One region of the Shewanella psychrotolerans genome, then DNA from elsewhere that is predicted to be linked to it. Evidence: predicted binding sites of a transcription regulator. Region 1 holds the regulator's gene; each other region holds the start of a gene.

What was found. Region 1 encodes sigma-54, which starts transcription at its own class of promoters, with help from an activator protein. Its sites were predicted from a motif close to GTTGGCACGNNNNTNGNNT; they were not measured.
Region 2: a site for sigma-54 is predicted at 3,356-3,374, ahead of K0I62_RS00165 (DUF4097 family beta strand repeat-containing protein). Genes of this name have one in related genera too.
Region 3: a site for sigma-54 is predicted at 3,973-3,991, ahead of flgB (flagellar basal body rod protein FlgB). Genes of this name have one in related genera too.
Region 4: a site for sigma-54 is predicted at 2,846-2,864, ahead of K0I62_RS02260 (TorF family putative porin). Genes of this name have one in related genera too.

What each region holds. Positions count from the first base shown of each region.
Region 1 covers NZ_CP080419.1:3,813,854-3,821,987, reverse strand. The annotation lists gene mgtE (magnesium transporter) at 1-10, opposite strand, end outside; gene K0I62_RS16840 (HPr family phosphocarrier protein) at 135-407, opposite strand; gene rapZ (RNase adapter RapZ) at 397-1,251, opposite strand; gene ptsN (PTS IIA-like nitrogen regulatory protein PtsN) at 1,248-1,691, opposite strand; gene hpf (ribosome hibernation promoting factor) at 1,694-1,981, opposite strand; gene K0I62_RS16820 (RNA polymerase factor sigma-54) at 2,012-3,505, opposite strand; gene lptB (LPS export ABC transporter ATP-binding protein) at 3,636-4,367, opposite strand; gene lptA (lipopolysaccharide transport periplasmic protein LptA) at 4,364-4,906, opposite strand; gene lptC (LPS export ABC transporter periplasmic protein LptC) at 4,893-5,450, opposite strand; gene kdsC (3-deoxy-manno-octulosonate-8-phosphatase KdsC) at 5,447-5,998, opposite strand; gene K0I62_RS16795 (KpsF/GutQ family sugar-phosphate isomerase) at 6,001-6,978, opposite strand; gene K0I62_RS16790 (calcium/sodium antiporter) at 7,019-7,978, opposite strand.
Region 2 covers NZ_CP080419.1:36,021-44,154, forward strand. The annotation lists gene K0I62_RS00150 (efflux RND transporter permease subunit) at 1-430, shown strand, start outside; gene K0I62_RS00155 (M14 family metallopeptidase) at 556-2,394, shown strand; gene K0I62_RS00160 (class I SAM-dependent methyltransferase) at 2,434-3,228, opposite strand; gene K0I62_RS00165 (DUF4097 family beta strand repeat-containing protein) at 3,437-4,207, shown strand; gene K0I62_RS00170 (phosphatase PAP2 family protein) at 4,924-5,760, opposite strand; gene K0I62_RS00175 (GIY-YIG nuclease family protein) at 5,906-6,202, opposite strand; gene K0I62_RS00180 (S9 family peptidase) at 6,202-8,134, opposite strand, start outside.
Region 3 covers NZ_CP080419.1:2,948,909-2,957,042, reverse strand. The annotation lists gene K0I62_RS13120 (LPP20 family lipoprotein) at 1-132, shown strand, start outside; gene K0I62_RS13115 (flagella synthesis protein FlgN) at 171-596, opposite strand; gene flgM (flagellar biosynthesis anti-sigma factor FlgM) at 603-926, opposite strand; gene flgA (flagellar basal body P-ring formation chaperone FlgA) at 1,045-1,752, opposite strand; gene K0I62_RS13100 (chemotaxis protein CheV) at 1,960-2,880, shown strand; gene K0I62_RS13095 (CheR family methyltransferase) at 3,035-3,874, shown strand; gene flgB (flagellar basal body rod protein FlgB) at 4,024-4,422, shown strand; gene flgC (flagellar basal body rod protein FlgC) at 4,425-4,844, shown strand; gene flgD (flagellar hook assembly protein FlgD) at 4,855-5,643, shown strand; gene flgE (flagellar hook protein FlgE) at 5,706-7,070, shown strand; gene flgF (flagellar basal-body rod protein FlgF) at 7,260-8,003, shown strand; gene flgG (flagellar basal-body rod protein FlgG) at 8,014-8,134, shown strand, end outside.
Region 4 covers NZ_CP080419.1:492,514-500,647, reverse strand. The annotation lists gene K0I62_RS02285 (hypothetical protein) at 1-294, shown strand, start outside; gene K0I62_RS02280 (DUF4240 domain-containing protein) at 354-863, opposite strand; gene K0I62_RS02275 (hypothetical protein) at 1,008-1,397, shown strand; gene K0I62_RS02270 (response regulator) at 1,486-2,283, shown strand; gene K0I62_RS02265 (HU family DNA-binding protein) at 2,430-2,702, shown strand; gene K0I62_RS02260 (TorF family putative porin) at 2,941-3,633, shown strand; gene K0I62_RS02255 (hypothetical protein) at 3,962-4,135, shown strand; gene K0I62_RS02250 (alanine/glycine:cation symporter family protein) at 4,394-5,767, opposite strand; gene K0I62_RS02245 (methyl-accepting chemotaxis protein) at 6,199-8,115, shown strand.

The DNA of each region.
Region 1 (8,134 bases):
CGATCGGCATGGGTCCCCCGAGAAATCAAAATGACTAAATCAGCTTTTTGGGTATGTAAGTTTATGATTATTATAGAACGGATCGCGCTACATATAGCGAAAAAAACCGTTAGGATATTCTAACGGCGGGCAGATTATACGGCTTCTTCGAATTTAGCGTCAATAAGTGCGCTGATGGCGTCGAGCGCCGCTTGGGCATCCTTACCTTCGCTGGTAATAGTGATGGTTTTTCCCATACCGGTTTCCAGCATGAGTAAGCCGAGTACGCTTGCGGCAGAGGCCTGCTTGTCTCCTTGAATCAAGGTGACTTGAGCATCAAACTGTGCCGCTAATACCGCCAGTTTTGTTGCTGCTCTTGCGTGTAGGCCGAGTTTATTGCAGATGGTTAACTGACGCTCAAGCTTCATGTTTCTTTAACTCTCTGTGGCGCGCTTGAACCTTGTGTTTACCTTTATTAAATAATTTAGCAAGTTGGTCGGTAACATAGACAGATCTATGCTGGCCTCCAGTACATCCAATAGCGATAGTGAGGTAGCTACGATTGTTACGTTCGAGGTGAGGTAACCAAGTTTCGATAAGATTTTCGATTTGCCAAATAAACTTGTTCACTAAAGGTTGCTGGCTTAAAAACTGCTGCACAGGCTCATCTAAGCCTGTTAGTGGTCTTAGCTCTTGTTCCCAGTGAGGATTGGGCAAAAAACGCACATCAAACATAAAATCGGCTTCAGTAGGCAGTCCATATTTAAAGCCAAATGACTCAAAGTTGATCACTAGCTCTTTATCAATGGTACCGAGTAAGATCTCTCTTACTTTGTCACTTAAATCATAGATATTGAGGTTTGAGGTATCGATATAATGGTCAACCACATTAGAGATTGGCTCGAGCATTTTGCCTTCAAGCTTAATTGCTTCTTTCAGTGAGACTTGAGCGCGCGAGAGTGGATGTAACCTGCGGGTTTCGCTATATCGCTTAAGCAGTACTTCATCTGACGAGTTAAGAAAAAAGCTCAATAGTTCGATATCTTTAGGAAGATTAGCTAATTGCTGATCCAATTTAAGATCTTGGGTTGGAATATTACGAACGTCGACGCTAATGGCGACCAAATCGTTACTGCCTTTGAGCTGGGCTAACAGCGACTCTATCATCTGTAATGGCAGATTGTCGACACAGTAGTACCCGAGATCCTCTAACACTCTTAGTGCTACTGATTTTCCCGATCCTGAGCGCCCGGATACTATGACTAACTTCATTGAGTGATCACCTGATATAGCTCTGCTTCATCTTGGGTTTTCCTTAGCTGTTTCATGATGGCTTTATCATTTAACTTCTCAGCCATAGCGGCTAATGTACTAAGGTGTTGCTCGCATTGATCTGCGGGCACGAGTAACGCAAATAAGATATCGACTGGCTGATTATCAATGGCATCAAATGCGATTGGTTCAGCACACTTTATCAGTACGGCGACGGGTTGATCTATGTTGGTTAGTCGCCCATGAGGAATCGCAATACCATTGCCTATACCTGTGCTGCCCATTTTTTCTCTCGCCAGAAGACTTTCAAATATCTCTTGAGAGGAAAGGGTGGGGTACTGGACAGCGGCTAAGTCGCTGATAAGTTCCAGTACCTTTTTCTTACTGCCCGGAGTGGCGCAGGTTGTGCACTCCGGCCGCAGGATGGTACTAAGTTCCATCGTTAATGTTTAGTTTGCTTCTCTTTGTGTTTAATAACCTGACGATCTAATTTATCGATCAGGGAGTCTATCGCGGCGTACATATCCGCGTGTTCCGATGTCGCGAAGACTTCTCCACCACGGAGATGTAACTTGGCTTCAACTTTTTGCATCAATTTTTCGACATTTAATATAACGTGGACATTATTGATCTGATCGAAATGTCGTTCAAGCTTTGTGAATTTCTCTTCAACATAGTTCCGTAGAGATTGGGTTATCTCAATGTGGTGCCCTGTAAGGTTTATTTGCATAAATTCACTCCTCCGGTTTCCAGTTGTTGATTACAAACTTTTACGTTGGTTCGATGGCGGTATTAATAATGCCTCTCGATATTTAGCAATTGTACGTCTCGCAACTTTTATGCCTTGCTCCGCCAAAAGTTGAGCCATTTTGCTGTCACTTAGTGGTTTCTTTTGGTTTTCCGCTGCGACGAGCTTTTTAATAAATGCCCGTATTGCAGTAGAAGAGCACTCACCACCATCGTCGGTTCCCACATGGCTAGAGAAAAAGTATTTTAGTTCAAAAATGCCTCTCGGGGTGTGCATATATTTTTGCGTTGTTACTCGAGAGATAGTCGATTCATGCATTTCAACGGCTTCTGCAATGTCGTTTAGCACCATCGGCTTCATCGCTTCTTCGCCAAACTCAAAGAAGCCTTGCTGAAAATCAACAATACAGTTGGTGACTTTTAACAGGGTTTCGTTGCGGCTCTCCAAACTTTTCAAGAACCATTTCGCTTCTTGTAGGTGGCCCCTAATAAACTGTCCATCCGCCTGGCTCTTAGTGCTGCGAGCCATAGCGGCATAATGCTGATTTACATTAATTTTAGGCATACTATCGGGATTAAGCTCTACGACCCAGCGACCTTTTTTCTTCGTCACGGTGACATCTGGGATAACATACTCGTCGCGGCTGGCGGTGATTGCCAGTCCAGGACGCGGATTGAGCGTCTGGATCAGTGAGATCGCATCACGTAAATCGTCTTCTTTTAGCTTAGTTTTACGCATCAATAGGCGAAAATCTCTACCCGCGATAAGATCTAAATGTTCACTAATGAGCATTCTTGCATTAGCTATATGCGGTGTATCATCACTGTACTGCGCTAATTGAATGGTTAAGCATTCACTGAGATCTCGGGCGGCAACGCCAATAGGATCGAAATGCTGGACGCGTTTGAGTACCGCTTCGATCTCATCGAGTTCGATTTCTGGATCGCCCATGGCTTCAAGAATATCGTCGCAGGTTTGCGTGAGGTAACCGCGTTCGTCGATGGCATCTATAATGGCTGTAGCGATGGCTAAATCGTTATCTGAAAAGGGAGTGAGATTTTTTTGCCACTCGAGGTGTTCATACAAGCCTTCAGTCGTTTCCCCTTGAAAAGGCATATCATCGTCGCGCATCGCGCCTGAACTGGAGTTAGATGAGGCTGTGTATACCTCATCCCACGTGGTATCAACGGGGAGTTCATCAGGCATGGAATCTTGGGTGAGCGCGTCGGATGTTTCTAAGCCAGAATTGTCCTCGCTGGAGTCAACTTGCAGCTTATTATCGTAATCGACTTCGTAGGTTTCATTATTATCATTGCGCTCTTCTCGAGCGTCGCTATCGGCGCCCTCTTGCTCCTCATCTAACTCTAAAAGAGGGTTAGATTCTAATGCCTGCTGGATCTCTTGTTGCAGTTCCAATGACGACAATTGCAACAAACGAATCGCTTGTTGTAACTGGGGTGTCATGGTTAAATGCTGACCCATTTTGAGCTGAAGTGACGCTTTCATTGTACTGCTATTCCCTTGTTTCTAATTATAAAATGAGAAAGCTTTATTGGTAGCCTTAATTGGTTAAAGGCAAATATTAATTATGTACGGCATAGGAGGGATCTCCTATGCCGATCGCTTATAAGATTAACTATAGCTTGAATTGTTCACCTAAGTACACCGCTCGTACTTGCTGGTTGTCTAAGATTTCAGCAGGAGTTCCCTCGGCAATCAAATTGCCATGACTCACAATGTATGCTTTCTCACAAACATCGAGAGTTTCGCGCACATTATGGTCGGTGATTAATACACCTAGGCCGCGATTTTTCAGCTGCTCGATAATTTTCTTAATGTCGATAACTGATATAGGATCGACGCCAGCGAAGGGCTCATCGAGCAAAATAAACTTAGGGTTAGCGGCTAACGCTCTGGCAATTTCTACTCGGCGACGCTCGCCTCCCGATAGTGCCATGCCTTGGCTATCACGAATATGGGTGATGTGAAACTCTTCTAGCAGGTGTTCTAACTGCTCTTCACGTTGATCGTTGCTGAGTTCTCTTCGTGTTTGCAGTACGGCCATTATGTTGTCGTGTACCGAAAGCTTTCTAAAGATACTCGCTTCTTGTGGCAGGTAGCCAATCCCTTTGCGAGCTCGCAGATGCATAGGGTCTAAGGTGAGGTCGTCTTCATCGATAAAGATACGTCCTTTATCGCTCTGAACTAGACCCACAACCATATAAAACGTGGTCGTTTTTCCTGCTCCGTTGGGGCCGAGTAGCCCCACGATCTGTCCTGTTCTTACGGTTAAGCTTACATCTTGAACAACTGCGCGACTTTTATAGCTTTTAGCTAAATTAACCGCTTTTAATGTCATATCTGTCATTGCTTTTCCTGCTGCTTAGGTTGCTCTTCAGCGGGAGTTTTCGGGGTTTCTTGGTAATTTTCAGGTTGAATGATAGTGATCACTCGGTCGTTACCCGTGCTTTCGGCAATCAGTTGCTGTTGTTCAATATTGTAACGGATCTGGTCACCTGTCACTTGGCTGCCTTCTTGTTCGAGGGTGGCATTACCTATCAGTGTCAGGGTACGGCTGGATAGCTCGTAGCGGATCTCTTTGGCGCTGGCTGAAGCTGGCCGTCCATTTTCCATCACTTGAGTATATGTTGCTGGATCACCTGTCGCGACGAGAATTTTTCCGCTGCTGTTTTCTTTGCTAAATGCGCGTAACTCATCTGCTAGGATCTTTATTGAGCCTTGGGTTACTTCAACAGGGCCATTGAAGATAATCTGATTATTCTTAATATCGGCTTCTTGGCTAGCGGCAGAGATTTTAACCTCTTGCAGTAGATCATTGTCCTTGGCTGAGCTACCTAAGCTAACTAGGCTTAGCGTGCAAGCAAGAATAAGATTATTTAGTTTCATATGTTCCTTCTACCTGACTAGTCAGTCGTACATTTTGTGCATTCAGGTCTGCATGCAAACCTTGGCCAGTGATCAGAAAATCGTTGCCTGTAATTCGAATGGTGCGGTCTGATGTCATGATCATAGTATTAAGATCGAGCTCCAGATAGGTTGTTTCTATGGTTTGAACCGGTTCTTCTGGGCTAATAGCATCAATGATAACATTATTTTCTAGGGTTACTTGTCCGCTATTTTTATCTAAGGTACCTTTCGTTGAACGTAAGCGCCACTGGGCATCACCATTAGCGGGATAGACTAAGTAAATAGGATCTGAAAAATAGGTCATATTCCGGTCGGAATAATATTCCATGTGACTGGCTGATACGCGACTGTTGATATTGCCTTGCTCATTGTACTGGACGCTTTTCAAGTCGTTAACGATGTAATCTGGACGCTCGGAAGCATCGACAATCTGCTCGTTCGCGCTGCGTTTTGTCTGCACTTGCCAGTAGAGTATTAAGGCTGCGCCAAAGAACGCTATAATCGCCAGCGTGACTCTATTCATATACTCATTCCGTGTGCGGATTCAAACTTATCTTGGCTGAGTAAAATAAGATCCGTTAGCTCTCTAAGGGCGCCGTGGCCCCCTTTAATATTTGTGACCATATCGACGTGTTGTTGCACGTATGGGTGACCGTCTGCGACGCACACGGAAAGTCCCACTTGTTGCATCACTGGCAGATCAACCATGTCATCACCTATGTATGCGACTTGCTGTGGGGTGACTTGGTAGAGCTTTAGCAACTCTTGGTAAGGCACCATTTTATTGTCGATACCTTGATAGATATGGGTGATTCCCAGTGCGGTCATACGATCTTCTACAATGCGTGATTTACGCCCCGTGATAATCGCAACTGGAATATCACTGGTTAGCAAAGAGCGCACACCATAACCATCGCGAGTATGGAAAGTTTTAAGTTCATCGCCAGAATTGCTCATATACACTAGGCCGTCAGAAAACACGCCGTCGACATCGCAGATAAGCAGTTTAATCTGTTTTGCTTTTTGCCATATCGTATCGGTAATAGGGCCATAAAAACCTTGATGCGTCATGATTAAATCACTCCTGATTTGACCATATCGAGCATATTAAGTGCCCCGATAGGTTGTTGATGCTGATTGGTAATTATCAGGCCATTGATCTCTTTCTCATCCATGATCTTAAGGGCTTCTGCGGCTAAAATGCCATCGCTGACGGTCACACAACCATGGGTCATGACTTGGCTAATAGAAGTGGTTCTTAAGTTGACTTCTGCATCGATCACTCGGCGCAGATCGCCATCGGTAAAAATACCCACTAACAGACCGCGATCGTCGGTGACGGCTGTCATACCCAAGCCTTTTTTTGATATTTCATATAGTGCTTCGGTGATGCAGATATCTTGTGGCACTACAGGCATGTTTGCGCCTGTGTGCATTACATCGCTGACCTTAAGCAATAATCGTCGACCTAGACTACCACCTGGGTGTGATAGGGCGAAATCATCTTTGGTAAAACCACGAGCCTGCAATAGCGCAACGGCTAACGCATCCCCCATTACCAATGTTGCAGTCGTGCTTGAGGTGGGGGCTAGACCCAGTGGGCAAGCTTCTTCTGGTACTTCAATACATAAGTGAACCACAGAATGTTTGGCCATGTTTGAGTGGGGTTTACCTGTGACAGCGATAATGGGTAAGCCCATGCGTTTTATGACCGGCATTAAGGTCAATATTTCCCCAGATTCTCCAGAGTTGGAGATCGCCAGCACGATATCATTTTCGCTTAGTACGCCTAAATCGCCGTGACTCGCTTCACCTGGGTGAACGAAGAAGGCTGGCGTTCCTGTACTGGCTAGCGTGGCAGAGATCTTATTGCCGATATGGCCTGATTTACCCATTCCCATGACGATCACTTTACCTGTGCAGGAGAGAATGAGTTGGCATGCTTTAGCAAATTCGAGTGAATCTACATATTGATAAAGGTTATCCAATGCATTGCGCTCGATATCGATAACATTGCGTCCCCATTGGCGTAATTGATTTGCATCTACCATCTTGTTCTCTCTTTGTTGTCAGCTAGTGCTTGACGTGAAATTAGGATAGAAAAAGTACTGTTTGGTATGCGACAAAAGTCACTAATAACACTCCTCCATGCCATGGCTTTAACTGGCGAGCCTTACCTGTTAGCAGAATGAGTATGGCTAAAGCGCTACTCGTCGCTAATACCATATAAAAATCACGAGTGCTGGCAGACGCGTCCACCGCTCCCGGTGCGATAAGAGCAGGCAATGCCAGTACCGCTAAAATATTAAATAGGTTTGAACCAACAATGTTGCCAATAGCAAGGTCATCTTCTTTCTTTAGAACACCGGCAATACAGGCGGCTAATTCGGGCAAACTGGTCCCTACGGCAATAATGGTTAAACCTATCACGAGATCTGAAAGATGGTATGCCTTGGCGATACCCACAGCACCTTGGACCATCCAGTCTGCCGATAGTGGCAGTAATACGATGCCGACGATGAGCCACAGTATGGCCTTAGCGGTTGGAACGCCTTCAGGTATTTCGCTCTCAGCTTCATCGACAAATGGATCGGATCCCTTGTTGGTGACCGCATGCCAAATAAGATAGCCCATTAAAGAGAAAAATAGTGTCATCAATATCACCCCTTCGATGCGGGTCAACTCACCATCGAATAGGAAATATCCCGCAAGCAGTGTCGCCCCCAACATCATGGGGATTTCCCGTTTTAGGGTTTGAGAGCTTACCGATATCGCGCCCATTAGTGCTGTGAGTCCTAATATTAGGGTAATATTGGCGACGTTTGAACCTAATACATTACCGATAGCGGTATCGGTCATGCCTTCCATTGAAGCGGTGGCAGCTACAAACATTTCAGGTGCTGAGCTTCCCATGGCTACAATGGTTAAGCCAATTAGCATAGGTGGCAGCCCTAAATTACGAGCAAAAGCAGCAGCGCCATACACAAATTTATCGGCACTCCATACTAGGGCGCCTAATCCAGCAATCAGTAGAAAAATATTAAATAGCATTAAAGTTCATTATTGTTTAGAAGTCTGCCGCGCATTTTCGCTGGATTTGAACAAAATTGAAAGTATTGAGGCAAGATAGTGTCGATTAGGTTGTGCACAATAGGTCAATTACGTACAATTTGCCTCTTTTTCTGGCGTTTTACCATGGAACACATT
Region 2 (8,134 bases), 590 kb from region 1:
TGGTGCACTTCTGGCGATGAATGGCCGTGGTTTACCCAACGATGTATTCTTCCAAGTGGGTCTATTAACGACTGTGGGTCTAGCGACTAAGAACGCTATTTTGATTGTTGAATTTGCCAAAGACTTCTACGATCAAGGTGCTGGTTTAGTTGAAGCAACCTTACATGCGGTTCGTGTGCGTTTGCGCCCCATTTTGATGACCTCACTTGCTTTTGGTCTCGGGGTTGTTCCGCTAGCGATTAGTTCTGGTGTAGGTTCTGGCAGTCAGAATGCTATCGGTACAGGCGTATTGGGCGGCATGATGAGCTCGACATTCCTAGGGATCTTCTTTATTCCGATCTTCTTTGTTATCGTTGAACGAATTTTTAGTAAACGAGAGCGTAATGGCGGTAGCGATGCAGCCAAAGTGGACTCACCAATAAAAGACTAATCGGTCAGCGATCTGAAATCGAAAACCCAGCGCAAGCTGGGTTTTTTATTATGTATAAGGTGTTGCACTTAAAAGAATTTTCATTAAAGATGTTTGCCTAATAATAAGCCATTAGGTAATAACAGATGCGCCCTAAATTTTCCTATATCTCCGCTGTTTTTTTTATATGCTTTAGTGTCTCTGCGGCCAACTCTGATGTGCCAGCATCGACTCCTCAAGTTGTCGATACTTACGTCAATGATACGATTCTGCCACCAAGCATTGTGTGGCATGGTGAAAGTGAGTCTCTGTTGATGGCCGCCGATGATCCATGGGCTACCCCATTTGAGCAACAAGGGCTGAAGAGCAGTCCGAGTTATGATGAAACCTTTGCTTGGCTCGACAAGCTGATTGCCACCAGTGACAAGCTGCACAAGGTTTCGCTGGGCAAGAGCCCTCAGGGGCGGGATATCTGGATGATTGTGGCATCGCAAGAGGGCGTTAATACTCCTGAGGAGCTGCAGGCTAACGGCAAGCCCAGCTTGCTGGTGCAGGCAGGTATTCACTCGGGTGAGATTGATGGCAAGGATGCGGGCATGATGTTGCTGCGCGACATGGTTATGGGAGATAAGCAGGCCCTGCTAGATGGGGCGAATCTTCTGTTTGTACCTATCTTCAGCGTCGATGCCCATGAGCGTAGCGGGCAATTTAATCGCGTGAATCAAAGAGGCCCGGTGGAGATGGGCTGGCGCACCACGGCCAACAACCTCAACCTCAATCGTGACTATGCCAAGGCCGATAGCTTAGAGATGCAGCATATGTTGGCGGCGATTAATCGCTGGCAACCAGATCTCTATATTGATGTGCATGTTACTGACGGTATCGACTATCAATATGACGTCACCTTTGGCTACAACCTGGCTCAGGGACTTAGCCCCGCCAGTTATCGCTGGCTCAATGATAAGTATCGACCTTTGGTCGAACAGGCGCTGACAGCTCAAGGGCATGTGCCCGGCCCCTTGGTATTTGCCATCGACAATCGCGACATGAGTCAGGGCATGTCCTTGTGGAATGCGAGCCCACGTTACTCAAACGGTTATGGTGACGCACGCCATCTGCCCACCATACTGATCGAAAATCACAGCCTTAAGCCCTTTAAGCAGCGGGTACTCGGCACCTATGTGATGCTGGCATCGACTCTGGATATCTTAGCTGAGCAGGGCACGGCCCTGCGCAGTGCCATCAAGCAGGATAGCTACCGCTATAGCGATCGTATCACTCTGACCTGGCAGTCGGAGAAGCAGCCTAAAGGATGGGACTTCAAGGGGATCGACTATCGCCTGGAGCAGAGTCCCATTAGTGGTGAGACGGTGGTGCGTTGGACTGGCGAGCCCAAGCTATATGAGAATTTACCCGTTATCGGTAATACCCAGGCAGAGATTAAGGTGAATCGCCCTTCGGCTTACTATATTCCACCTCAGTGGCAAGAGGTGATCGAGCGCCTGAACATTCATGGCATACGCATGACGCGTTTGGAGCAGCCTACCGAGTTGACCCTGACCCAATATCAATTTGGAGAGCCGACGTTTGCCGCTAAGGATTACGAGGGACGCCAGCGAGTCTCTGCGCCCGTATTGAGTCATAAGACGAAGCTTGAGCTGCCTGCTGGCACTGTAAAGATCAGCACACAGCAGCCACTCGGTGACCTGGCCATTCTCTTGTTGGAGCCGCAATCACCGGATTCGCTGCTGCAGTGGGGTTTCTTTAATCCCATCTTTACCCGTACCGAATATATCGAGCATTATGCGGTAGAGCCTTTGGCGGTTAAGATGCTGAAAGAAGATCCAGCCCTAGCGGCCGAGTTTGAGGCCGCGTTAAAAGATCCTGAATTCGCCAAGGACGCCGAGGCGAGACTGCGTTGGTTCTATGAGCGTAGCCCTTACTATGACAAGCAGTACAGGGTTTATCCCGTGCTGAGAGACTAAACAAAAAAGCAGGCTTAGCCTGCTTTTTTATGTTTTAGCTTAGATAGTTGGCTTGGTCGCCGACACGCTGAATACCAGAGGAATGGGCTTGCCTTGATGCAATTGATAATATCTGGGTCTGTCGCTAGTCAGCCCTAGACTTTCACCCGTCACCAGATTGTCAAAGGTGTCATAGGGGCTGAAGGGATATTCCTGTATAGCGTCGATTCTCAGCCCTGCGCCAACTAAAGCGTTTATCACATCGGCCAGAGAGTGTGGCCAGGTCACCATGGTGTGTTTGTTGTCGCTGGCATTTTCCGTATAGGTGCCTTCCTCCTCCACATCTGGCTCTTGCTGGGCAAAGTAGCTGTAGCCTTCCATCAGCGCCTGCACCGGGTGAAACTCCACCATATAAAATTGGCCACCGGGCTTTAGCGACTGATGAATCAGCTTGGCCCAGCGGCTGAGATCCGGTAGCCAACAGAGGGCGCCATAGGAGGTATAGACGATATCAAATTGTTGTTGCAGTCGATCGGCGGCCTCGTAAAGATCGCAACAGGTAAAGTCTGCGGTTAGCTGGCAGGCATCGGCCAGTCGTCTTGCGTGATGGATGGCGGTATCGGAGAGATCCACCCCTGTTACCTTGGCACCCATGCGCGCAAAGGAGAGGGTATCCAAGCCGAAGTGACATTGCAGGTGCAGTAGGCTTTTTTCCTTCACTTCTAGGTCTGCTAGCTCTATCTCCTGCAGCGAGCTGCTGCCGACGAGAAAGCCATCCACATCGTAGAAGCTTGAGTCCAGATGCTCTAGGGTTCTGTGGTTCCAGGCTGTTCGGTTGAGGGTTAAATAGTCCATGCCTTTGCCTTATAAGTTGATGATGTATTTCACTAAATAGTAACTAATCCCACGATTGAGATGGTGATATATCCTTAGCGCAATGCCACTCTGTGGATAATAACATATAAAAAACAACCAGATAACTTTTGGCATGTTATCTGCTTTAGATGAGCTAGCAAAGCGCTGCGGCGTTTGGGATTTTTAGCAGATATTAAGGAAGGTTTTTATGTTGGCTCGCTCACTGGCTATGATTACGGCTCTGATTTTCGGACTCACAGGATGTATTGTGAATGTGAATGGCGCGGGAAGGGATAACTTCGACTATCACAAGCAGGTGCAACTGACATTGGCAGCGAGTGAATTAGATACCCTGATGGCGCACACCGGGGCAGGCGCCCTGAAGGTGATCGGAGATGCGTCGGTAGAGAGTATTACTTTGGATGCAGACATTTATGGTTATGATGGCGCCGAGCCAGAATTAACCTTAGTTCGCTCTGGTAACAAGGCTAAGCTGGTTGCTAATTTCGACGCCTTCAGCCGACTCTCTTTTTCGAGCAGCCGTTCTCCTTACATCGATCTCGTGGTCAAGGTGCCAGCCCACATGCAGCTGGATATTAATGATGGCTCAGGTGCCATAGCTATTCGCGGCGTGCTGGCGGATATGCAGATTGAAGATGGTTCTGGAGCGATAGATATCGACGGTGGCAAAAAGCTCACTATCGACGATGGCTCTGGCAGCATTGTATTGGCTAATGTTGACGGTAACATTAACCTAGAAGATGGTTCGGGATCGATTGAGATTAATCAGGTTAATGGTGATGTGAGCGTAAAGGATGGCTCTGGCTCAATGACTATCCAAAACATTGTCGGTAAGGTCACTGTCGATGATGGTTCTGGTGGTATTCGCGTTGAAAACAGCAAAGGATTACACATTGTTGAATCAGGCTCGGGAGACCTAAGCTTTGATAACATTAATGGCCCTGTTCGTATGGACTAGTTGGGTTAATAGGGTCGCTAACTAAATACTCTTCCCGGCGCAGCGGCTAATCACTATCAGGTTTATTAATTATAAATTTGATAGTGTTAGCCAATGCCCACCCTAAGAACAAGGTGATTTATTCGTTTGGCGTTTGAGTTGAATTAGCCTTGCGCGCTGTGAGACTTGGCAAGTTAAGAATAGAGTGCTAACAAATAAGAATGCACTAGTGGTCCCGATGGAAAACGGTGTGTTAGACGTTTGTCACCGATGCCAGTAAGTATCTCAAGTACAGTTACGAGACGTGGGCATCGCTTCAACAACGGCACCAAAATTAGAGACGATATAGAGGCGATAAATAGGCGGATAATGAGTTCTGGTCGCTTAATAAGGCAACAAAGCATCAATATGCCTAAAGCCTGCTCATTGCCTCGATTGGTTAGCAGCATTGCTGTCAGTCGGCTATTTAGGGTGACGCCCCATTTATGCTCGGGAAGATGGCTAAATGGGTCTCTGGATTGCCGATGAACAAAATAGAGGGGGGGGGCGAAAAAAACACAAGCTCCAAATGCCCTTATTGTCGCAGAATGGGTATTAGTGAATTTGGTTAGTTTGAGGGGACGTAAAGCATCTCTTTTATAAATGAGTCGCCAGTTTATCTAGATTGATGTGAAGAAAGCGTGAATAAAGGCTGATTGCCACGAGTCTAGGTTTGACTCATGGCGCAGAATTTACGATTAAGTTTTATTGACTGCCATGAATTTATTTTTAACTCTTTGGCTTACCAAATCTTTGATGTCATATTGATACCAAATGAGACTTGCAGCAGTGGCAAGAAGCCCCCATCTAAGCGCCATTACTTGCCAGATGAGCTGTTTATCAAAGCTCTTCTCTAACTCACAGACGAGTAGCACTAGCCAAAGAAAACTGACCATGATGGCATTATGGAATTTAGATAACTTGGTATATGGGAAATAAGCGGCGAAGTACGCACAAAATAATCCGACAAATGCACCCATTATAATATCCAGAGGCCAATGTGCTCCGACTATGATACGTGATAGCCCCACAATAGCGGCGAAGCCAATGGCTAATGTTTTGATATTTCTACATTGATAGGCAAAAAATAGGGTCCCAGCAAACAGAAAGGCAGTCGCGGTATGGCCTGATGGGAAACTGTTATTTAAACGAGTTTCACCAACAATATTAATTACTTCTAACAGTGCTGCTGGTCGGGGAGCATCAAAATACTGTTTTAAGGTGGGGACAATTATTAGTGACAATACGCTGGCAATTAACACCCTTATTATTAGCTCCGGGCGTTTAATGACGAAGCAAAGGGTGATGAGCCCCAATGTAACGCCATTACCCAAATCGGTAAGTAGTGTCAGCGACCAGTCGGGGAAATATGGTGCAATACCATTAAATTGCCTAAAAAGGTATAGGTTGATCGAAGACTCTAAAGTGAATAGATAACCGATCGAAAATATAAAGAGTAAACCTAAAAATCCCCGTCCTTGGTGTTTATTTTGCCTAGAGCATCCCTCTGCCTTAGCTTGTAAAAATATGCTCATATTGTTCTCAAATAAGCGGGGTAGCCCACAATAGATGCTTGTTGCAGGGAAGTAAAGTCAACAACTTTAGATAAACAGGCTTTTTACAGTTTTTTAGCGTTATGTCTCGTATTATTTAGCTGTTCGTCCCTAATAAAACTGAGGTTTAGTCGACCCTTTTGAGAGTGTGACTATTTGCATCATTTTGTATTAAAGCTAATTTTTGCTGTTTCTTAAGCTTTTTCACTGCAACTTCTCTTTTCAATGCTTGTGAGTGGTTTCCGACAGACTCCCTATAAACTAATCGTAGTGGAGCTTTGCCACGCAGAAATTTAGCAGCTTTTGGGCCGCTAAGTTGGTGCTCTTTGAAACGACGCTCTATATCAGTGGTTATGCCGGTGTAGAGCTGACCTTGGCAGCATTCAATGATATACAAGAACCAAGGCTTTTCTGTTATTGGCATTAACGACTACCCGTTTGCTGTTGGTTTATTAGGCCAAGAAAAAAGGCGTACTCTTCTGCGGTATCTTGGTAGCGGCGATAGCGGCCACTTTTGCCACCATGGCCAGCCTCCATATCGATATGGAATAACAATAAGTGATCGTCAGTTTTGTATTCTCTAAGTTTAGCCACCCATTTAGCTGGCTCGAAATATTGAACCTGCGAATCATGAAGGCCTGTGGTAACGAGTAGATGAGGATAGCTTTGGCTGGTTACCTGATCATAAGGAGAATAACTCAACATATAGTCAAAAGCGGCTTTTTGATTAGGATTACCCCACTCATCATACTCATTGGTTGTTAGTGGAATCGACTCATCGAGCATGGTGGTAACAATATCCACAAAGGGAACATGAGCCGCGACAGCAAGATAGTGTTGCGGCGCTTGATTTATCACTGCCCCCATCAATAAACCTCCGGCGCTTCCTCCAGCTGCAACAATTTTGTTTGGGTCAGCATATTGTTGGTCGATGAGGGCGTTGGTGACATCGATAAAATCATTAAAGCTATTTTTCTTGTTCATTAACCGACCAGCATCGTACCAAGGGCGACCAAGCATCTCGCCACCTCGAACGTGGGCAATCGCATAAACCACGCCTCTATCGAGCAAACTTAATATTGAGTTGTCGAAGTCTGCATCTATCGTGTAACCATAGGCGCCGTAGCCATATTGGTATAAGGCGTTAGTGCCATCTTTGTTAAAGTGGTCCTTACGATAAACTAAGGTGACAGGGATTTTGGCTCCATCTCTGGCATCAACGAATAGGCGCTCAGTCTGGTAATTATTGCTGTCAAAATCTCCGAGGACATTCTCTTGTTTTAACAGCTTTTTATTCGATGGGTTATTTAAATCGTATTGATAGATAGACTCTGGCGTGGATGGACTAGAATAGTAGACCCTAAGCTGATCGCTCTCTTGATTCGGGTTAACATCAAAGCCGACCACATAAGCCTCATCATCAAAGGAAAGTTGATAGCTAGGTTGGTCACTAAATGGATAAACGGTGATATGGCTTAATCCTAGATGACGATGTTGAACAATGAGATGATTTTTAAGTACTAAGAGATCTTCTATGCGCCTTTGATCATCTGCGGGTATCAGCTCCTGCCAGTGTTGTTTGTTGGCAAATTTCGTTTCACAGACTTTCATCAAGCGAAAGTTAACGGCTTGCCAATTGGTGAGAATGTAATAGTCGTTTCCATGTTTAGCGACCGAGTATTCATGACCAACTTCTCTTGTCAGCAATGGTTTGAACTCGGCTAATGGCTGATTGGCATCGATAACCGACACTTCGCTGGTTTCCGTGCTTTCATGAATTAACAGGATGCGAGTTTCATCTAAGCTTTTGGTTAAAGAGAGATAGAAGCTGTCATCTTGTTCTTCGTAAACTAACTGGTCATCAGCTTGAGCTTGCCCTAGTCGGTGACGAAAGACCTGAAACCCAAGTAAGGTTTGCGGATCCTTTCTGATATAAAAAAGATGTTGGTTATCATTAGCCCACACCATGCTTCCATCGGTATCGTTAAGGGTGTCTGATAACAGGCTGCGATTGTTAAGATCTTTTATTTGGATGGTATAAATGCGGCGACTTAATCTATCCTCGCTAAAGGCGAGTAATTGCTCGTTTGGACTAATACTAAAGCCCCCCAAGCCGTAAAACTCATATCCCTCAGCGCGCTGATTGACATTGAGTAACACCTCTTCATCAGCATCTATGGTTTTTTTGCGCGCAAAAATGGGATATTCGCCCCCTAGCTGGTAGCGGCTAAAATACCAATGCTGGTGCCAGTAGTAGGGCGCGCTTGACTCATCTTTGTCGAGTCGGCCAATTAGTTCTTGAAATAGCTCGTCTTGCAAGCGCTTAAATGGCGCAAACTGCGCTTGATAATACTCA
Region 3 (8,134 bases), 860 kb from region 1:
GCTAAAGTCATCAAGAGTTATCCGGCGGGAGATCATTATGTGACAGAGCTAGAGTTAGATTTTTCTCAAGTTTGGGCATTGTATCAGCAGCAGAATCGACCTCAGAAAGTTAAAGAAGTGACCTACTTTTGAGATATGAGGTGATTGAATAAAAGGTTTAAAAATCGATTTTAAGCTTTTAAGTTATTACCGAGAGTCGAAATGGTAGAAGTTCTTCCTTTACCGTCATAGGTGAGGCTAGAGGCGTTTCTGCTCGCTTGGAGAGCTTGGGAGAAACGGTTGATACTTGCCATACTATGTTCAATCAATGCGGCATTTTGTGAATTCAACAGCTTACACTCAGCTAACGTTTGCTGTGTGAGGGTTACCAGATTAAGTAGTGTCTCATCAGTTTTGAGCATCGCGTTTTCAGGGTGTAAAGATAACCTATCATCACCAGATTTGATCTCATCTAACAACTTTGCTTTATCATTGGCAACGGCTAATAACTGATCCGCATTTTGCGCAATTAGTGCCGTTTTTTCTGCCTCAATAGTCGCTTTTAAACTGTTTAACAGCTTATGTTGATTAGTGATGATGTCTGTTATCGAATCCATAAAAAATTAATTCAGGTCCCGCAGTTCATTCTCAAATTTTGCAATATTGCTTGCTAGCTTATCAGCATCAACTTTATATCGACCTTCTGCAATCGCAGTCTTGATCTCTTCAACTTTTTTGACATCAATTTCAGGTATATTGCTTAGCTTCGCTTGTACACTCTGTAATTGCTGAGCTTGAGATGTAATTGACACCGAGTCACTCTTTACGCTTTGAGCGGGGGCTTTCGCTTCAGAGGAGGTGTTCGCACTTTGCGAAGCTTTACCGGCCGAATGCGTTGCTACTCGGTTATTAGTGCCTGTATTTACTTGTTTTATATCAATAGCCATTCTGGGTTCCAACATTTTAAAATGAGATCAACATACTTGTATATCGGCACTTACTTTTAGAGCTTTAGTTAATTTTGTTCAACTTTAGACAAATTTTTACTATAGGAGTTTATATAATTTACATCCTAACTTCTACTTCGCCGATGTTTATCACCTTAGCTTCGACAGTTTTATGAGACTTGCTGTTCTTTATCTGTATTCGATCACCTAAATTTCCGTCAGTTAAAGCCTCGCCGATAGTCTTAATCTCAAAGTTTGCTGAGCGAGCATAGATAGACACCATATCACCTTTGCACACAAAGCAAAGGTTGCTATTAAAAATAGGTTGATTAGAGGCTATTCTGCGTTTAACTCTTGTTCCTGTTACTTGGTTTAAATCATCAAACTGCTGTCCACGTAGGTTAGTTTGTTCAATATATTCAATTTTTACTTGATCAGCCGAGATGATATCACCAGGGCCTAGCGTTTGAGTTGCCACGACGACAGGATAGAGAATATCGACGCGAACGGAGATAAATATTTGCCAAGGGTATTGAAGGCTCGGTGTTTCACAACTGATTTTAACGGTGTTATTGCGACCAACTTCTCGATCGCTAGCGATTTCAGCCTTGATTGCAGAACTGCAAGCTGGGGGGGATAGGCGAGTGTCTAAACTCTGTGGGCTGATCTCTACTTTGGCGTTACTCGGTACAGTTAATTTTGATTGAATAACATCTATTGCTAAGTTTGAAATTGTCGATAAAGAGGGCACAGTTGCAGTTTCCGACCCAGAGACAGGGTTAGAACAGGCTACAGCGGCTAAAAAGAACCAAAATTTTATTTTCATATTGAATAGACTAGCTTGAACTGCCAGATTGCACCTATACTTCTGTTTGTGACCGAAAATTTTGACATTTATTATGGAAATTAGAGTCATAAATTTGACAAAGTTAAGGTCTGGTTGTCATATAACTAGATAAAGCAATTAGTATGCCTATACTCATTATAAACATGAGATGGCTTCGCATTCACCCGACAACAGGGCAAAGGCATTATGTCGAGTATTCTTGATTCAGTTAATAAAAGAACCCAACTGGTAGGACAAAACCGTTTAGAGTTGCTGTTATTTAAGTTAAATGGACGGCAGAGGTTTGGGATCAACGTATTTAAGGTTAAAGAGGTGCTTCAATGCCCCCCATTAACGACTTTACCCAAGTTAAATTCTGTTGTTCGAGGTGTCGCACATATTCGTGGTCAAACTATTTCAGTGATCGATTTGAGCGCTGCAACAGGTGGTCGTCCGATAGAGGATACATCAGATTGTTTTATCATTATCTCTGAGTATAACCGCAGTGTGCAGGGCTTTCTGGTTAAGTCTGTTGAGCGCATTATCAATATGAACTGGGAAGCTATTTTGCCTCCGCCACAGGGAGCTGGACGGTACTCTTATCTTACGGCTGTCACAGAAATCGAGGGTGAGCTGGTTGAGATTTTGGATGTAGAGAAGATCCTTGATGAAATATCACCCGTTAAAACTCAGATCAGTGAAGAAGTCGACGAAAAGCTCACTATAGATAGAGAACGTCATTTCCATATTATGGTGATTGATGATTCAGCGGTAGCAAGAAAGCAGATTGTCAGAGCATTAGAGTCACTCAGTTTGCAGATTGATACAGCCAAAGATGGTCGAGAGGCATTGGATAAGTTGGTCAGTGTTGCTGCAGAGATGGACAATGTTGCGACAGAGATCCCTCTGATTATCTCTGATATCGAGATGCCAGAGATGGATGGCTATACTTTGACTGCCGAGATTCGCAATAATCCTAAGTTAAAAGATATCAAAGTGGTTTTGCATACCTCATTAAGTGGCGTGTTTAACCAAGCTATGGTCGAGAAAGTTGGGGCTAACGATTTTATTGCGAAGTTTAATCCTGATGAATTGGCTGCCGCGGTGAATAAGCATTTGAGTTTATAATTTTGATTTATTTCTATTTGAACGTAAGTAATGCAACCGCTTAAATTTAATAAGTTTATACTTGTTTCAACGAGAAGGCTCATGTATAACAGCTGAGCTGTTTAAAGCTTGCTATAGTGTATGTTGTAGCCTGTTTTTTTTTTGATATTGGGATATCAAGGTGCCGAATAAATCACTTGCTGAAGCTGAGTACAACCAATTTCGATTATTTCTGGAACAACACAGCGGTATCGTGTTGGGCGAGAATAAGCAATATTTAGTGCGCAGTCGCTTAGCGCCCTTGATGGGGAAACATAATCTACCTTCGTTGTCAGAAGTGGTTAAGCATTCGATGAAGCCTGCTGAGCGTCAGTTACGAGCAGAGGTTATTGATGCGATGACGACTAACGAAACGTTATGGTTCCGTGATCGTTATCCTTTTGAATTGCTGTCTAATAGTTTGTTGCCTGAATACGCACGTTTAGGGCGCCCGTTAAAAATTTGGTCTGCAGCTTGTTCCTCAGGTCAAGAACCTTACTCGCTTGCGATGACCATATTAGAATATCAACAACGTAAACCTGGTGCCTTGCCTGGTAGTGCATCCATTTTGGCGACAGATTTATCTCCGTCCATGTTGGAGCGTTGTAAAAATGCGGAATATGATAATTTGGCGCTCGGTAGAGGGTTATCGGATGAGCGTAAACGTCAGTTTTTTGAGTCTTCTGGTACCGGTTCTATGACGCTAAAGGCGAACGTTAAACGTTTAGTCAATTTTAGAGCACATAATCTATTGGACAGTTATACCTTGCTCGGTAAATTCGACATAATCTTCTGTCGTAATGTACTGATCTATTTTGCCCCAGAGGCAAAGGCTAAAATATTGCGGCAATTTGCTGCCGCATTAAACCCTAAAGGTATCCTCTTTTTAGGAGCATCTGAGTCTATCGCTGGATTAACGGAAGAGTTCGATATGGTTCGTTGTAATCCTGGTATCTATTATCAAAAGCGTACGTAGCGATTTTGACGTTTGAAATTACAGTAATAATGTCAGCCTAGGCTGGCATTTTTTATGCTCTATTCATTACAAAGTTAACAACCTCTTTCTATATTATATTTGGCATGACTATTGCTTTGATAATTGCATCTGTATGAGGAGGCAATTTTATGGCGATTAGTTTTGATAAGGCATTAGGGGTGCATCAGTATACTTTGGGAATACGCTCGGCGCGTGCTCAAGTGATCTCCTCCAATATTGCCAATGCCGATACTCCTCATTACAAAGCTAAAGATCTTGATTTTGATAAGGCATTGCAGGCGGCACGAACCACTCAAAGTGGGCTGGCTATGAGTCGCAGTAATGAAAAGCACTTTGATTTAGCTGCACTTAGTCAACAACACATTAGTTACAGAGTGCCTAATCAACCCGATACAGGTGACGGCAATACGGTTGATATACAGCAAGAGCAGTCAGAGTTTATGCAAAATGCGCTGGAATATCAGATGTCACTTGGCTTTTTAGACAGTAAGTTTTCTGGCCTAAAAAAGGCACTTAAAGGAAATTAATTATGAGCTTATTTAATATCTTTGATGTAGCAGGCTCTGGCATGTCGGCTCAGTCAATTCGGCTAAATACAACCGCAAGTAATATTGCAAACGCTGACTCTGTTTCGAGCAGTATCGATCAGACTTATCGTGCACGTCATCCTGTATTCGAAGCTGAGATGGCCAAAGCCTCTCATCAGCAACAAACCTCTCAAGGCGTAAAAGTGGCTGGAATTGTCGAAAGTGATAAACCATTGCAGAAAGAATACTCTCCCGATCATCCGTTAGCGGATGCAGATGGTTTTATCTATAAACCGAATGTAAATGTGATGGAGGAGATGGCAAATATGATCTCGGCATCACGTTCGTATCAAATGAACGTACAAGTTGCTGACGCGGCCAAATCTATGCTGCAGCAAACATTGCGTATTGGCAATTCCTAGGAGGTAAGCAGTGAGCCTCATTAACCCTTTAAGCAGTCAATCGCCACTCAGCTCTCAAGCTCAAAGTGGTCAGTCGATTGCGCCGCAGTCAACGAGTACTCAAACTTCGTCGCAAACGGAAACCACTGGAAATCCGTTTCTTGACAGTATTCGTTTACCTCAAGAATCCAATATTCCAGAAGCAAAAAGTCAGGAATTAACCCAAGAAGACTTTTTCTCTTTGCTCAGTCAACAGTTGTCGATGCAAGACCCGTTTAAGCCTGTTGACAATGATCAGATGATCGCACAAATGGCGTCGTTTTCAACGGTTGATGGTATTACCAAGTTGAATGAAGAGATTGTTAATCTCAATACGGTGATGACATCAAGTCAAGCGCTGCAGGCTTCTGGATTGGTAGGGCAAAAGGTGTTGATCCCGTCAGATACTGGGCATATATCTGCTGAAGATCCAGCCTTGAAAGGGATTGTCAGTACGCCTGAAGCAATTGAAAAAATTACCGTTCGTATCGAAGATGAGGAAGGGCAGCTGGTTAAAACCTTTACGATTGATGGTAGCGCTGGCGGTAATATTGACGTCGCTTGGGATGGCTTAGATAAAAACGGTGAACCTGTAACTAGTGGTAATTACTCGATCAAAGCGAGCGGGTTAGTCGATGGTGAGAGCCAAGAATTAGCAGTTTCAACATATGCGCATGTCACTAGCGTATCGTTAGGCACTGCCAGCACGGGGGCAATTTTGAACCTTAGAGGCATTGGCGGTATTAAGTTAGGTGATGTACTTGCCGTTTCTGAAACATAGATGAAGCAAAGAGTTAGGGCATAAGGTCCAAGACGAACAATTGATATTTAATGAGGTGAATTATGTCATTTAACATTGCATTGAGTGGTATCGCTGCAGCGCAGAAAGATTTGAATACCACCGCAAATAACATTGCTAATGTCAATAGTATCGGCTTTAAAGAGTCGAGAGCAGAATTTGCAGATGTGTATGCAAACTCAATTTTTGCTAATGGCAAAACGGCTGTCGGTGGTGGTGCCACTACTAGCCAAGTTGCTCAGCAGTTCCATCAGGGGAGTCTGCAATTTACTAACAATGCACTGGATATGGCCATTAACGGTAGTGGCTTTTTTGTTACCTCGTCAAGTGTGGGGTCTCAAGATTTAACCTATACAAGAGCTGGTGCGTTTAAAGTCGATGCAAACAGCTACCTTGTAGATTCCCAAGGGAATTTTTTGCAGACATTTGAGGTGGACAAAGATGGGAACTCAACTTCTGTGAGCTTAACCGAGACTAAACCTGTTAGAATCCCTGACACCGCTGGTAGCCCGAAGAAGACCGAAAACATCGGTATACAGATGAACCTCAATGCTGGAGATTCAACTCATGATCCAGCGCTGTTCGATCCAAGTGATCGAGATACTTATAATAACTCTACTGCTATTACCATGTATGATTCTCTGGGAGAGCCGCATGTGATGACTACCTACTTCGTTCGTCCACAGGATGCTGCTTATAATGGCGAAAGCAATTGGGTTGCCTTCTATGCTGTTGACGGTAAGCCGGTAGACCTGGCTGGTGCGGCTGGGGTTTACGATAAAGATACCACGGGAGACGGTATAGCTGATACGCCCAATGTTCCCGCAGTTACAGCCGGTGGTTGGAAGGGAGCGGTAATTAAGTTTGATGAGTTAGGCTCTCATACGTCGACTGATCCAGCAACGATCGTTACAGAGCCATTGGGTAATGGTGGGGCTGATGTTCTAGGGCCAGGCACTGATGGATCACAAACCTTGACCATAGATTTTGAAAACCCAACTCAATATGCATCTGCTTTTGAAGTGACGGAGTTAACCCAAGATGGGACTACGGTTGGTCGCCTGACAAATGTCGAGGTTGGCGCTGATGGACAGATCAATGCTAGTTACAGTAATGGAGCGACTGTAGCCTTGGCCAGAGTTGCTTTGGCACGTTTTGCCAACGAGCAAGGGTTAACTCAAGTGGGTAATACGTCATGGAAGGCGAGTTTAGACTCTGGCGCTGCGCTTGCTGGTGAAGCTAATAGTGGTACTTTTGGTAGTATCCGTTCTTCGGCACTAGAACAATCGAATGTCGATTTAACCACTGAGCTGGTGGATCTTATTTCCGCACAGCGTAACTTCCAGGCGAATTCTCGGACGTTAGAGGTGAATAACACGCTTCAGCAAACGGTGTTGCAGATCCGATAGGCTTTTTTCATTAAAGAGTGTTGCCGATGCGGCAACACTCTTCCGTTTTTTGTTATTTCAACCTCTCGTATTCACTCTCTTCTTTCTATCTTGTTGATTCCATACACTCCTTATGAATCTTCTCTTGGCATGATGTTTGCTTTGTACTGTTATTAGACAGTTTTAGTTAAAACATTGACGGAGCAGCAAGTGGATAAATTACTCTATGTCGCCATGAGTGGTGCTAAGCAGAATATGAATTCGCTGGCAGTACGAGCGAACAATCTTGCCAATGCCAATACTGACGGCTTTAAGTCCGATTTAGAGCAAGCACGCTCAATGCAGGCCTTTGGTGAAGGGTTGCCGACAAGGGTCTTTTCGATGACAGAAAACCCTTCCGCAGACTTCTCTAATGGCCCGATTAAGACCACAGGTCGCGATCTGGATATCGCCGTTAAAGGGAATGGTTGGATTGCCGTGCAGGGAGCCGATGGTGGCGAAGCTTATACCCGTTCCGGAAGTTTAAGTTTTGATACAACGGGATTACTTCGTAACGACCGTGGCAACCCTATTATGGGGGATGCAGGTCCTATCGTATTGCCTCTGCCAATAGAAAAAATTGAAATTGCTCAAGATGGCGTAATTTCGGTGAGGCCGTTGGGTGCTACAGCGGAAGTCATCGAAGAAGTAGGGCGTATCAAGTTGGTTAATCCTGGTAATCAAAATCTGATGCGAGGAGAGGATGGTTTATTCCGTCAAATGTCTGGCGAAGTCGCGCCTGCCGATCCCTTTGTATTTGTTGAGAGTGGTGCCGTCGAAGGAAGCAATGTCAATGCTGTCGATGAGATGGTGTCGTTAATCGATTTACAGCGTCAATTTGAAATGCAAGTCAAAATGATGAAAACCGCCGAAGAGATGGATCAAGCCTCTTCGACATTAATGCGCATTAGTTAGGAGATAGATTATGCATCCTGCGTTATGGATTAGTAAGACTGGCTTAGATGCCCAGCAGACAGATATCTCGGTGATTTCTAACAATGTGGCTAATGCGAGCACGGTTGGTTATAAGAAAAGCCGAGCAGTAT
Region 4 (8,134 bases), 1.0 Mb from region 1:
ACAACCCGAGTGATTTTTTCCGGCAAGACGGCGCTCATTGCAGCAATATTCCTTGGTTTCGCGATCTCAGCTGAGGTACAGTCCAACGAACTAACGCCTTCAGAAGAAACTGCTGTTAAACAACATTTTGCAATACTCGAACAGCATCAACAAGCGAGTGAAATGCAAATCATCAATGATATTCAAGCCAATCTTGATGCGCTGGTGGAACAAGCTGAAGAACATTTTATGGAAACGGCCTGTGACGAGTACGACAGGCAGTATGATAACGACTTTCAAGTCTGCTACGAATAGAAACCCATTAATAAAAAGCGGACCAAGTGTCCGCTTTTTAACATCGAGCCTTAGTAAGGCTAATATGGAAAACGCTGGCTCAACAGAGGATAGCTAGCTTTAAGCTGTTTCTTTTTATGAGAAAACTTTTTCCCTTGTGGGCTTGCTTGACCCGATGGCACAAATGGCAGCTCATCTCCCGTTCTCTCTTCAAATAGTTGACCCGCGATCAGATCATATTCATCGACAAAGGGATAGGCATAGCCATCTTTCTCTGGCCATTGAGGCAATAACCCTAACGCATCGGGATCGACCAACACCTTCTCAAACCACTCTTGTCCTAATGAGATTAAAAAACAACGAAACTCGGCAAATTCATATTCGCTATCACAACCAGTCACAACATAGGCTGCGCCCCATAACGACCAAAGGTATGCTTTGCGCATCTGCTGGGAAAAATACTTATCAAAAGCCGCCAACTCTTCATTACTAAGTTCATTCAAGCCTTGCTTTAAATTATCAGCTAGGCTGTATTGATCTTGATCGGCCGTCTCTCGGGTTACCAATAGCCAAAATTCTTTTTCTGTCATATTACTCTCGACCATAAAAAATCGTCATCATATTAACCTAAGAAGCACTTATCAGCAGCTAGGCATTGCCTAACACAGTAAAAAATTGGACTAATAGTACTGTTTTTTCTACACTCGCTAGCAAATTTGTTACCGACATTATCCATGAATCGACCCAGCGTAGCGCTAATCATACTAATCTGTTTATATATAGTAGGCACTGTCCTTGCCCTGTGGCGGACCTTCGAAATTCAAAGCTTAGATCTATTTACTGCGGGTGTGATCCCAGTATTAATAGGCTTATTGATGAGAACCGCTTGGGCAAGTCTGGTGCTTAAAATTTATATTGGGATTCAGACTCTTGGGTTCACCGCACTTGCAGCAACAGCGGTCATCGCTTATCAAATTACACCTGAGGACGTTAAAGTCGTATTTAATGGCCAGAATATTCCAATTCCCGCCATTGCTGCGGTAGTATTGATTTTGTTATCGTTTCAGTGGTGGGTCGCATTCTCGCCATCAACCAAACAATACTTAAATCCACCACAAGACTGACACCTCAAGATCAACGCCTTATTTATTGCTAACGTGTTAATATTAAGCTAGTTTTACCATCCAAACTAATAAGCCGAGAGCCGTGACTATGGGCAGCCTATCTCCGAGTGAACTATCTATTCTTCTGGTCGAGCCATCAGATACGCAACGTAAAATTATTTCCAATCGCTTAAGCCAAGAAGGAATAAGTAACATCCAGACGGCAAGTAATCTAAGTGAAGCTTTAGTACTTATGACCCGCCATCATCCTGATTTGATTGCCAGCGCAATGCATTTCGAAGATGGTACAGCCCTAGAACTGCTAAAAACGATAAAAGAAACAGAAGCCTTCTGTGACATTCAATTCATGTTGGTCTCTAGTGAGTGTCGCCGAGAACAACTGGAGATCTATCGCCAATCTGGTGTTGTTGCAATTTTACCTAAACCTTTCTCATCAGAACATCTAGGTAAAGCCCTGAATGCAACAATTGATCTACTCAGTAATGATGAACTGGACTTAGAACATTTTGATGTTCATAACATCCGAGTATTAGTGGTTGATGATAGCAAGATGGCACGCAACATCATCAGACGTACTATTACTAATTTAGGATTAAAACTGATCACTGAAGCCACCGATGGTGCTGAAGCGATAGAATTAATGAAGAACAATATGTATGACTTAGTGATCACCGATTACAATATGCCAAATGCTGATGGATTAGCACTAACTCAATTTATTCGCCATCATAGCCAACAATCGCACATTCCAATCTTAATGGTGTCATCAGAAGCCAATGATGCTCATTTGAGCAATGTTTCCCAAGCAGGCGTTAATGCTCTATGTGACAAGCCTTTTGAGCCGCAATTGGTCAAACAATTGCTGTACTCATTGCTCGACGATTAACATTTTTGCAAAATTTGGCTCAAACCTCATTTATCGGCATAAAACCGCTTTCCTTATAGAGGTGCTTGTGGCATGTTAAGTTCAGCAATTGCAAGTACCTAATGTAATTGATATTACTAAATCTACGGAAAGAAGAGACTATCCAAATGAATAAAACTGAACTTGTTGCAAAAATAGCAGAAAGCGCTGAACTCACTAAAGCAGAAGCTGCACGTGCATTAAAATCATTCGAAGAAACTGTAGCGGAAGCGATGAAGAACGGCGAGAAAATCTCTATTGTCGGTTTTGGTTCTTTTGAAACGACAAACCGTGCAGCTCGTACAGGTCGCAATCCACAAACAGGTAAAGAGATCCAGATCCCTGCAGCGACTGTACCTAAGTTTAAAGCTGGTAAAACGCTAAAAGACAGCGTTAACTAAAAACTGCTTTAACCTATTAAAAAACCTCCTTATTGGAGGTTTTTTATGCACCAAAAATGTGCAATATTGCCTCATTATTAATCAACGTCCATTACCAATTCAGTGCGAATCTTTTTAAACTATTGAATTAAAACGCTTAAACAATTGGCACACTCTTCGCTTTAGCTTATTTGCAGCCTAACAATACTTACAACCATAGCGCTAGGCCGCTCCTATAGACTAATAAAAAGGAATGAGTATGAAACGAGCACTTCGAACCCTTAGCATCCTTGCGGGAACAATGATGATTGCCTTACCAGCCAGCGCTAGTGTCACTGGCAATGCAGGTGTGACTTCTAACTATTTATGGAGAGGCGTAACGCAAACTAATGATTCAGCTGCAGTTCAAGGCGGTATTGATTACGAACATGACAGCGGCTTTTACCTAGGCACTTGGGCCTCTAATGTCGATTTTGGCGACGACACCACCTATGAGATCGATTTCTACGGTGGCTATGCTGGCAGTGTTGGCGAGGACTTTGGTTATGATATCGGCTACCTCTACTACGCCTATCCCGACAGTGATTCGAGCATAGACTTTGGCGAAATTTCCGTGGGCATAAGCTGGAAATGGTTGAGTCTCTCCTATTCCCATGTCGTTAATGCCGATAGCGATGTCGCCTCAGATCCCTATGATGAAAAAGATCTCCAATATATCAATGCAGGCATCAGCTTCCCGGTATCAGAGAGCCTGTCGCTAAATGTCCATTATGGTTACTCAAGCGGCGACGTGGTGAATGCTTGGTTCGACGCAGATGACTATTCGGACTATTCAGTGTCACTAGATAAAGAAAGCGAATTTGGCACCTTCTCATTCATGGTCAGCGATACCGACCTTGATGAAGACGATCCGAAAGTACTCGTAAGCTATAGCTATAGTTTCGATTTGTGATCCACATTTACATGGGTTGCCACTAAATTAGCTGGCAACTCACCCTTCATCTAAAACAAATACAAAAAAACAAAAACTTAAACTACACTTCCCGCCTAAAAAGCACCTTTTTATCATAAATACCGACAAATACAATTGTGTTAACTCGATCAAACAAAAAAACAAAATCCCCTGCTACCTTTCTCATTAGCGCTCGCTAATGTGCTCTGAATTCAGATGGCACCTTAAGAGACCAAAAGCTAATACCAGTTGACTTTATGTTACAGCGAATCAGTGCTAAGTAGCACCAAATGAATGCTCAAGCACTTTATTTGATGAGGATTTCACTATGGCTCAGTTACTCGATGTTATTCCGAATGATGCTGAAATCGAAGCGATCACAGCACCTAAGAACCCTAAAGCCGCCTGCGAATTACAACACAGACGCGAAGTTAAACGCCGCTTGGAAGAGCGACTCGAAGAAGCAGCACTAAAACGAGCCATGGGAGGCGACTTCTACTGAACTTCACCGCAACCTCTCACCAGCGATGGCATGGCGCCAAGCTTCATGCAGCTCAATCTATTTGCTGCGCGGTGGTGCCCAGAGCGACATGCCATTTAATGCCCTCTGGTTGATCGGTTTCCCCTTGGTCGGCATCCTAATCACCTCGTTATGCTTCACCAAGCACTTCGACTAGCATTTTCACTAGCGACAGAGTTCGCAACACAAAAAAGCGCCCAAGGGCGCTTTTTGTCATGTATCAAGTTTAACTCTTAGCGATTAACTCTTAGCCTCGGCCTCTTGCTGACGCTTCTTGATAAAGTACTCACGGGTTAACCCGAAGACTACTGGGCTAAGCAGTGCCAAAGCGATCAAGTTAGGGATCGCCATCATGGCATTCAAGGTATCGGCAAGCAGCCAGATAAAGTCGAGTGAACTGACAGCCCCTAACGGGACGACTAAAACCCAGATTGCTCTAAACGGCTTCACCGCTCGCACACCAAACAGATACTGTACACACTTCTCGCTATAGACGCTCCAGCCCAAGATAGTGGTAAAGGCAAAAATAGAGAGGGCGATAGCCACAATATAATTACCCATAGGTAAAGCATGCGAGAAAGCATAGGAGGTCAGTGCAGCGCCATTCTCACCAGAAGTCCAAGCACCGGAGACCACTATCGCCAGGCCGGTAATGGTACACACCACCAGGGTATCGATGAAGGTCCCTAGCATGGCCACTAACCCCTGAGCGACCGGGTTATTGGTCTGCGCCGCCGCATGGGCAATGGGCGCACTCCCCAGACCCGCCTCGTTAGAGAATACGCCGCGAGCCACACCAAAGCGCACCGCCGCCCAAACAGCTGCACCAGCAAAGCCGCCCTGAGCAGCCACAGGATTAAAGGCACTATGAACAATGAGCGCTATCGCATCGGGAATACCAGCGGCATTAACCACAATCACCGACAGCCCTGCGGCGATATAGAATACTGTCATCAGCGGCACCAATTTTCCTGCCACATCGGCGATACGCTTGATTCCCCCCATCAAAACGGCGCCCACCAGCACCATAAGTACCACACCTGTGACCCAAGTTGGCACATCAAAATTACTTCTTAGGGCATCGGCTACCGAGTTGGCCTGTACCGTATTGCCGATACCGAAACCTGCGAATGAACCAAACAGCGCGAAGGCCGTTCCCAACCAGGCCCACTTACTACCAAGACCATTCTTGATGTAGTACATGGGGCCACCGATATGATTACCATTATCGTCAACTTCACGGTATTTCACCGCCAGCACGGCCTCAGAAAATTTAGTCGCCATACCCACCAAGGCGGTACACCACATCCAAAACAGGGCACCTGGGCCACCGATGAAGATAGCGGTTGCCACCCCAGCGATATTACCCGTACCAATAGTGGCCGAGAGTGAAGTCATTAAGGCATTAAAAGGGCTGATCTCCCCTTTCATCTGTTTATCTTTATCGGGAATGCGTCCCGACCAGAGCAGCTTAAAGCCTGTCCCCAGTTTAAGAATCGGCATTAACCGCAAGCCAAAAGAAAGAAAGAGTCCCACACCTAAGATCATCATGAGCATGGGGGTACCCCATACAAATCCGTTGATCATACTGACAAATTCAGTAATTCCTTCCATTCAAACCTCGTCATTTTTATCGTTATTTTAGGTGATCTTCGCCACACTTAATTGATTGCTTCCCAGAGTACAACGAAAAGTGCTCAAAATGAAAGCAAGTATTGTTAACAAATTGAAACAAAACGATGTTCGCTCAGATACTGACTAAAACAGTGCAGCAAACAGCACGGCTAACTCATAAACCCGCCATAGCAACTTACATCGCACCAACTTTCATGCCCAAACAACCCAAACAACAAGCAACAATAAATAACAATAAATAACAATAAACAACAATAAATAACAATAAATAACAATGAATAACAACAAAATATAATACGTATTAAGTATCTTGTAATTTAGTTAACTACATCAAAAAACAACACTTCAAAATTCGTTACCATCCCCCGCAACATTAGTTAACTGATTAAACAATCAGAAATGAGGTCCGAATGATGGAAGGCTTACGTCGCCTGCTTAGCAATATATCTGTGGTCAATAAGCTGAAATTAGGCTTTGGAACGCTATTATTGCTGATCTTAATTGTCGCAGCGATGGGATATCAAGGTCTCATCTCGATAGAATCAAGCACTAAAAAGTTAGAGTCGATAACCCAGCTAGACAAAATACTGCTCAACGCTAAGGCAACTCGTCAGGAATACATGACCAAGGGTGATCCCGCTCTATTAGATACTCTACACGGCCTGATCGAAAAATCTAAACGTCTCATCCAGCAGCATCTCGACGAGGCCAATGAGGCCAATGAGGCCAATGAGCGTCAACACTTACAAGACTCACTGGTCGCTATTGAAGATTACAACAAAGCAATCCACCAATTTGAGCTGGCATTTAGCAAGAAGTTAAGCCTCAATGTTAGCGGAGCACAAGTTGGGGTAAAATTGGTCTCCACCTATGCCAGCTTAGTCGAGCGGATGACTGAGAAAGCACAGGAAACCCAAAATACTGCGCTACTACACGAAGCCTTCAGTATAAGTCAGCAGATGACCATGTTGCGCTACCATGTCCGTGGTTATGTTTATGCTGCCAACGATAAAAACCTGACAACAGCCAAAGATGCGATGGCCTCTTTACTGCAAGAAGTCGCGACGTTAAAAGGCGAAGATACTGCGGCAGCCATTCAAATACTACAGCGTTACGATCATGATATTGACGCCTTAGTCGAGGTCAACCGTAATATCGATGACGCAGGGAAATCCCTAACAAAAGTAGCTCAAACATTAATGGCCAAGATTACCGCAATAGTTGACGAGCAAAAAATTAAGCGTGAACAGGCAGACAACCGCTCAAAATCAGTCGTCATCACTATCGTTATCATAGCCTTTTTAGTTGGACCGTTCCTTTCCTGGATGATTAGTGCACAGATTGTCGATCCCTTAAAACAGAGCTTATCAATCGCAAAAGCGATTGCCTCAGGCGACCTAAGTAGCGATATTGATTCCGTTCGCAAAGATGAAATGGGCGAGTTATTGCGTGCAATGGGTGGAATGAACAACACCCTAAAACAAGTACTCACTCAAATTGACGACAGTGTCGTACAGCTCACATCATCAGCGGATCAACTATCAGCTGTGACGGTACAAAATAGTTCTGGAATGCAAAATCAACGCAGTGAAACAGATCAAGTCGCTGCAGCCATTAATGAGATGGCCGCAACGGTACAAGAGGTTTCAGCCAGCGCTGAAAATGCAGCACTTGCGGCAAAAGAAGCCGATGACATTACCGCAACTGGCAACAGAAAAGTCGTAGAAGCCGTGAGCCAAATCGAATTATTAGCTCAAGAGATCACATCAACGGCACAGGCTATGGAACGATTACAATCTGAGAGTGACAGTATTGGCTCGGTACTCCATGTCATTAAATCAGTCGCAGAACAAACTAACTTACTAGCATTGAATGCTGCGATTGAAGCGGCAAGAGCGGGCGAAGCTGGACGTGGATTTGCAGTGGTGGCTGATGAGGTAAGAAGTCTTGCAAGTCGTACCCAATCTTCTACCGAAGAGATTGAAAAAATAATAATCAATCTACAAAAAGGAACCTTAGAGTCAGTGCAAATGATGACAAAGAGCCGCACTTTGAGCGACGATGCCGTCTCATTATCACAAGAGGCTGGGGTTATGCTAGTAGATATTGCTGCTGCAGTTAGCCGAATTCAGGATATGACCCACCAAATCGCGGCAGCATCTGAACAACAAAGCTCTGTAGCCGAAGATATCAATAAGAGCGTGATCAGGGTTCGTGATATTGCAGAGCAAACAGCAGAAGGTGCTGAGGAAACCGCGCATTCTGCAGAGGATCTTGCAGGCCTAGGCGTCACATTAAAAGGGCTATTAGCACGTTTTAAACTCTAATCAATCCACCTACGCGACT